Regions from separate parts of the Kitasatospora sp. NPDC096140 genome, predicted to be linked through region 2. Evidence: riboswitches for the same ligand, from Rfam matches in the RefSeq annotation. Region 2 holds a riboswitch; the other holds the start of a gene.
The links. A riboswitch is a leader RNA that binds a small molecule or an ion and turns the genes downstream of it on or off. The one in region 2 is predicted to bind thiamine pyrophosphate.

Region 1: it holds a riboswitch for thiamine pyrophosphate, as region 2 does, so the genes downstream of both, thiO (glycine oxidase ThiO) here and ABT048_RS03760 (purine-cytosine permease family protein) in region 2, are expected to answer to the same signal.

What each region holds. Positions count from the first base shown of each region.
Region 1 is NZ_JBEOUW010000016.1:91,027-94,427, reverse strand. It holds gene ABT048_RS18785 (thiazole synthase) at 1-651, opposite strand, end outside; gene thiS (sulfur carrier protein ThiS) at 653-979, opposite strand; gene thiO (glycine oxidase ThiO) at 976-2,148, opposite strand; TPP riboswitch at 2,152-2,264, opposite strand; gene ABT048_RS18770 (NAD(P)/FAD-dependent oxidoreductase) at 2,350-3,401, shown strand, end outside.
Region 2 is NZ_JBEOUW010000003.1:92,999-96,399, forward strand. It holds gene ABT048_RS03760 (purine-cytosine permease family protein) at 32-1,480, opposite strand; TPP riboswitch at 1,473-1,619, opposite strand; gene ABT048_RS03765 (S1C family serine protease) at 1,828-3,401, shown strand, end outside.

The sequences.
Region 1 (3,401 bases), on a different contig from region 2:
CACCGGCTCCTGAGCCCTGGTCACCGCGGAGGCCAGCATCACCGCGGCGCAGCCCAGTTCCATGGCCAGCGCGACGTCGGAGGCGGTGCCGGCGCCCGCGTCCAGGATCACCGGGACACCCGCGCTCTCCACGATCAGCTGGAAGTTGTGCGGGTTGCGGATGCCGAGGCCGGAGCCGATCGGCGAGCCCAGCGGCATGATGGCGGCGCAGCCCACGTCCTCCAACTTGCGGGCCAGCACCGGGTCGTCGTTGGTGTACGGCAGCACCGTGAAGCCGTCGTCGACGAGGGTCTCGGCGGCGTCCAGCAGCTCGATCGGGTCCGGCAGGAGGGTCCGCTCGTCGGCGATCACCTCCAGCTTCACCCAGTCGGTGCCGAGCGCCTCGCGGGCCAGCCGGGCCGTCAGCACGGCCTCGCCGGCGGTGAAGCAGCCGGCCGTGTTGGGCAGCACGCGGATGCCGTTGCGGGTCAGCACGTCCAGGACGGAGCCCTGGGTGGAGGCGTCGACCCGGCGCATCGCGACGGTGGTCAGCTCGGTGCCGGAGGCGAGCAGCGCGCGCTCCAGGACCTCCAGGCTCGGCGCGCCGCCGGTGCCCATGATCAGCCGGGAGGAGAAGGTCGTCCCGGCGATGGTGAGCAGGTCGTCGGCCATCTCAGCCTCCCTGCACGGCGGTGAGGATCTCGATCCGGTCGCCCGCGCTCAGCGGCGTCTCGGACCACGAACTGCGGGGCACCACGGCCTCGTTGAGGGCGGCGGCGACGCCGGTGTTGGCCCGGCTCACGGTGGCCACCAGCTCGGCGAGGGTGGTCGTGGCGGGCAGCTCGCGGGGCGTGCCGTTGACGGTCAGGACGATCCCGGTCGGCGCCGTCCCGGCGGGCGCGGATCCGCGCGGCGCGGGCTCGGTGGGTGCGGTCGCGGTCGCGGTCGTCGCGGGTGCGGTCTCGGCCGGTGCGGATCCGGTCGGTGCGGTCTCGGTCATGCCTGGGCCTTCGTGGTGGAGCGGTCGGGGGAGAACCGGGTGGGGGTGAACGGCCTTGCCGACTCCGGGAGTTCGCCGGTGGCCAGGTACTCGGAGAGCAGGTCGGCGGTCACCGGGGTGAGCAGCACGCCGTTGCGGTAGTGGCCGGTGGCGGCGATCAGCCCGGGAAGGGCGGTCGGGCCGAGCAGCGGTGCGTTGTCGGGCGAGCCGGGACGCAGCCCGGCCGAGGTCTCCGCCAGCGGGAGTTCGGTGATCCCCGGGACCAACTCGTGCGCGTCGCGCAGGAGTTCGTACACCCCTCCGGCGGTGACGGTGGTGTCGTAGCCCTGCTCCTCGGTGGTCGCCCCGATCACCAGCTCGCCGTTCTCCCGCGGCACCAGGTAGACGTGCCGGCCGCGCACCACGGCGCGGACGTTGCGGGAGAGGAACGGCCGGAAGGCGTCGGGGACGCGCAGGCGCAGCACCTGCCCCTTCACCGGGCGGATCGCGGGCAGCACGCCCTCGGGCAGACCGGCCAGCCGGTGGCTGTGCGGGCCGGCGGCGAGGACGACCTGGTCGGCGGTCACGGTCTCGTCGGTGCTCAGCCGGGCGCCGACCGCGCGGCCGCCCTCGACCAGCAGCTCCACCGCTGCGGCGGGCCGGACGACGACGCCCGCCCGCTCCCCGGCCAGCAGCAGGGCGGCGAGCATCCGCCGGCCGTCCACCTGGTGGTCGTCCGCGACGTGCAGGCCGCCGCGCACACCGGGGGCGAGCATCGGCTCCAGCCTGCGGGCCTCCCGGCCGGTCAGCCACGTCGAGTCCAGGCCGAGCCGCTGGTGGAAGGCGTGCAGTTCGCGCAGCTCCTCGCGGTCGTCGGAGTCCAGCGCCACGGCGATCGTGCCGCAGCGCCGGTAGCCGGTGTCCTGGCCGCCGCTCGCCTCGGTGAGCTCGGCGGCGAAGGCCGCGTACCGCTCGTTGGAGGCCATGCCGAGCCGCAGCAACGGCTCCTCGCCGTACTGGAGCTCGGTGACCGGGGCGAGCATCCCGGCCGCGACCAGGCCCGCCCCGCCGCCGGGGGAGGGGTCGACCACGACGGTCCGCAGCCCGCGCTGCGCCGCCCGCCAGGCGACGGCGAGGCCGATGATGCCCCCGCCGATCACCAGGACGTCGGCGCGGACGTCCGATGGCATGCGTGTCAAAGCTGCTCTTCTCCCTTCGCCGGTATGACCCGGATCAGGTTCGGACGGTCGCAGGCCGTGCCAGCCCGCCTCTCAGCCCGGTTCGCCGGGCTCCCGTGATGGTGTCCCCACCATAACGCCGGGGCCGGGGGCGGCCGAAGGGCCGTACGAAGGGTGGGACGGCCCCCGGGCCGCCGCGTGGTGCTGAGTACAGTGACGGGCGTGGCAGAGCTGAGCGGAACGGATCAGGTGGTCGTCGTCGGAGCCGGGCTGGCCGGGGCGCAGTGCGCCCTGAAGCTGCGGCAGGGCGGGTGGCGGGGGCGGATCACGCTGGTCGGCGAGGAGCCGCACGCGCCGTACGACCGGCCGCCGCTCTCCAAGGACGTGCTGCTCGGCAAGAGCGACAGCACCGCCCTGGACATCGACTACGCGCACCTCGGCATCGAGGTCCGCACCGGCGTCCGGGCCACCGGCCTCACCCCCGGCGTGCTGCACACGGACGGCGGCGACCTCCCGTACGGCTCGCTGGTGATCGCCACCGGCGCCGTCCCGCGGGCCCTGCCCGGTGCCGAGCGGGCGCACCTGCTGCACACCCTGGACGACGCGCTGGCGCTGCGCGCGCTGCTGCGCCCCGGCCTGCGGCTGGTGCTGGTCGGCGCGGGCTGGATCGGCGCCGAGGTGTCCACCGCGGCCCGTGCGGCGGGCTGCGAGGTGACCGTGGTCGAGGCGGGCCCGGCGCCGCTGCCCGGCGCGCTGCCGACCGTGATCGGCTCGGCGATGGCCGCCTGGTACACCGAGGCCGGCGTCGACCTGCGCTGCGGGGTCGGCGTGGCCGCCGTCGAGCCCGGCGCGGTGCTGCTGGCGGACGGCTCGCACCTGCCCGCCGACGAGGTGGTGGTCGGCATCGGGGCCCGGCCCGCGACCGAGTGGCTGGCCGGCTCCGGCGTCGAGCTGGACGGCTCCGGCGCCGTCGTGGTGGACGCGCGGCTGCGCACCGGCCTGCCCGGGGTCTTCGCGGCCGGCGACTGCGTCAGCTACCCCTCGGCCCGGGCCGGGGCCCGGCTGGCCGTCCAGCACTGGGACCACGCGCTGCAGTCCGGCGAGGCGGTGGCCGCCGCCGTCCTCGGCGCGGACGCACCGCCGTACGACCCGGTGCCGTACTTCTGGTCGGAGCAGTTCGGGCGGATGGTCCAGTACGCGGGCCGGCACGCCGAGGGCGACGAGGTGCTGTGGCGCGGCGGCCCGCAGGACGACTCCTGGGCGGT
Region 2 (3,401 bases):
GACGGCGCGCCGGGCCCCGGGGCGCGGGGTGTCAGCGCGCCGTGCGGCGGGAGAGCGGGGTGAGCGCCCAGGTGGCCAGGGCGGGCACCAGGAAGGCGAACAGCGAGGCGGAGGTCCACTCCTGCGGGGTGAAGTGCAGGGCGTCCTGGGCCGAGGTCCAGAAGTCCGTCCACCAGTCCGCCACCTTGGTCGGCGCGATGAACTGGTAGACCGCGAAGCCCAGCACCCACGGCAGCAGCATCGTCCAGCGGGCCGGCGCGTCCTCGGCGAGGTTCCAGCCGCGGCGCCCGGCGCCGAGGAAGAAGTCCACTGCCAGCACCGCCAGCAGCGGCACGAACACCGAGCCGATCAGGCCCAGGAAGTTGTAGTAGCTGTCGGTGAACTTGTCGATCTGCAGTGCCAGCACGGTGGTCAGCACGCCGATCCCGCCGCTCAGCACCCGGCGGTCCACCTTCGGCAGCAGGTTCTGCACCGACATCGCGGTCGAGTACACGTTGGCGAAGGACTGGTCGGTCTCGCGCAGCACCAGCACCAGCAGGAACAGCCAGCCGGCCCAGACGCCGAGGAAGGAGTCGAAGATCTTGTCCGGGTCGCCGCCGGACTGCAGCAGCGCCATCAGGCCGAGCACGTAGCACCAGACCTGGGCGATCGTGTACCCGGAGAAGCTGCCCCAGAACGCCGAGCGCGCGGTGCGCGAGTGCCGGGTGTAGTCGGCGGCCAGCGGGACGAAGGAGACCGACACCGCGATCATCGCGTCGGTCGCGCCGAGGAAGCCGTGCCAGTTGCCGGCGCCCGGGTCCGGCACGCCCTGACGCCCCAGCTGGACGGTGAAGTACACCATCGCCACGGCCACCGCGCCGGCCACGAAGCGGCGCAGCACCGCGATCGAGCCCAGCGGCCAGATCGTCAGCGCGGTGGTCACAGCCCCCGCGAGCAGCACGAACAGCCAGCGGTAGCCGGTGGTGTGGGCGACGGTCTGGGCGCCCGCCGAGATGGTGAGCAGCTCGAAGACGCCCCAGCCGATGCACTGGACGATGTTCAGCACCGTCGGCAGGTACGACAGCCGGGTGCCGAACAGCCCGCGCAGGTTCGCCATCGCGGGGGCGCCGGTCCGGGCGCCGATCAGCGCGGCCACGCCGAGCATCGCGGTGCCGACGGCCGTGCCGACCACGATCGCGGTCACCGCGGCGGCCAGCGACAGCTCGCTGCCGGGGGCGCCGAGCACGGTGGCGGCGGTGGAGAAGCCGATCAGGCTGACGCCCAGGTTCATCCAGAGCGCGAAGTGGTCGCGGAACCGCAGCGTGCGCGGCGGTTCGGTGTCCAGGACCAGCGGCGCCTCGACGCGTTCGAGGCGCTCGGGGCGGTCCAGGACGGCGGTCGCGGCACCCGTGCCGGCCGCGGGGCCGGAGGAATCCGCGGGGGCGGGGAAATCCTCGGAGCCGGAGGCACCCGAAGAAGAGGATGGCGAAGCAGACGGCATGGCCGATACTCCCTACGCCGGCATTACCCGGACAGGTTCCGGCGGTCTGCGCCCCCTCGACCGTGCGCCTCGCTCGCGTGGCGTACGGTCGACATGCGCACTCTCAGCCTGGTCGGTCCAAGCTCCCGCGTGTCAGTTTGGAGCGACAGGCTAACCGGCAGGGGGGCGAACGCCCAAGGCCACGGCGTGCGCGGTCCGCATCGCGGGACGCCAGGCGGGGAGGGGAGCCCCCGGCCGTCGGCACCGGCTAAGGATTCTTATGAGTTCTTCAGAGGGGTCCTTACGGCAATCGAATCGACAATGCGAAAAACTATGGTCCTTGGTTCTGCCAGCTATGGAGGTCGTCCGTGAGCACCGAGCGCGAGGTTGGGCCCACCGGGCCGCAGGGGGAGCAGCCCGCCGGCCAGGGGGCGGCTGAGTCGGCTCCCGACGGCCCCGCTCAGGGCGGGCACAAGCCGACCATGGCCTTCCGCCGGGTCACCGAGCCGGAGGCGGCGGCCGACGCCGTCGACGCCGCTCCGGCGGACGCGGCCCACGCCGGTGCCGCTCCGGCGGAGGGCGGCCACAAGCCGACCATGGCGTTCAGCCGGGTGTCCGAGTCCGCGGCCGAGCCGACGGCGTCGGAGCCGGCCCCCGAGGCCGCCGCGCCGGAGGGCGGGCACAAGCCCACCGTGGCCTTCACCAAGGTCCCCGCGCCGCAGGCCCCGGCCGAGGCACCCGTCGCAGCTGCTGCACCCGTCGCGCCGGTCGCCGAGGAGCCCGCCGTCGACCCGGCCACCGGGTACATCGACGCGCCGCCGCCGGTCCTGCCGCCCGCGCCGGCCGCTCCCTCGGCCCCGGTGCTGCCGCCGGCCGCCAACCCGTACGCCACGCCGACCCACGGCGTCCCCGCCGCCGGCGCGCACGACCCGTACGCCGCCGCGTCCGCCCCCGGCACCCCGGCAGCGCCCGGTGCGCCCGCCGCACACGGCCACCACCCGTTCGGCGCCGGCCAGCCGCTCGGCGGCTGGGGCCCGACCCACGACGCCACCTCCGGCGGCGCGGGCTACCCCGGCGGCCCGTCCGGCCCGCTGGGTTACCCGGCCGACTACCCCGGTGGCCCGACCGGCGGCGGCCCGCGCAAGAAGCGCGGCGGTCTGGTCGCCGTGATCGCGGCCGTCGCGCTGGTCGCCGGCGTGGCCGGCGGCGCCGTCGGCGTCACCGTGGCCGACCGCAACGGCAGCAGCAGCTCCGCGGACGACCACCGCAGCACCACCGTCCAGGCCAGCGACACCCAGAAGAACGAGCCCGCCCCCGGCTCGATCGCCGCCATCGCGCAGAAGGCGCTGCCGAGCGTCGTCACCATCAAGGCGCAGGGCAACGGCGAGTCCGGCACCGGCACCGGCTTCGTCTTCGACACCGAGGGCCACATCCTCACCAACAACCACGTGGTCGCGCCGACCCTCAACGGCGGCAAACTGACCGTCAAGTTCGCCGACGGCACCTCGTACAACGCCTCGGTGCTGGGCCACGCCGAGGGCTACGACGTCGCCGTCGTCAAGATCGACAACCCGCCGAAGAGCAAGCTGGCCCCGCTGCCGCTGGCCGACTCCGACAAGGTCAACGTCGGCGACGCCACCGTCGCGATCGGCGCGCCCTACGGCCTGGAGTCCACCGTCACCAGCGGCATCATCAGCGCCAAGGACCGCCCGGTCGCCTCCGGCGACGAAACCGGCTCGCAGGCCTCGTACATGAACGCCCTGCAGACCGACGCCTCGATCAACCCCGGCAACTCCGGCGGCCCGCTGCTCGACTCCGGCGGCGCGGTGGTCGGCATCAACTCGGCGATCCAGTCCAACGCCTCGGCCAACGGCCGGGCCGGCAGCATCGGCCTGGGCTTCGCCATCCCGATCAACCAGGCCAAGTGGGTCGCGGACACCCT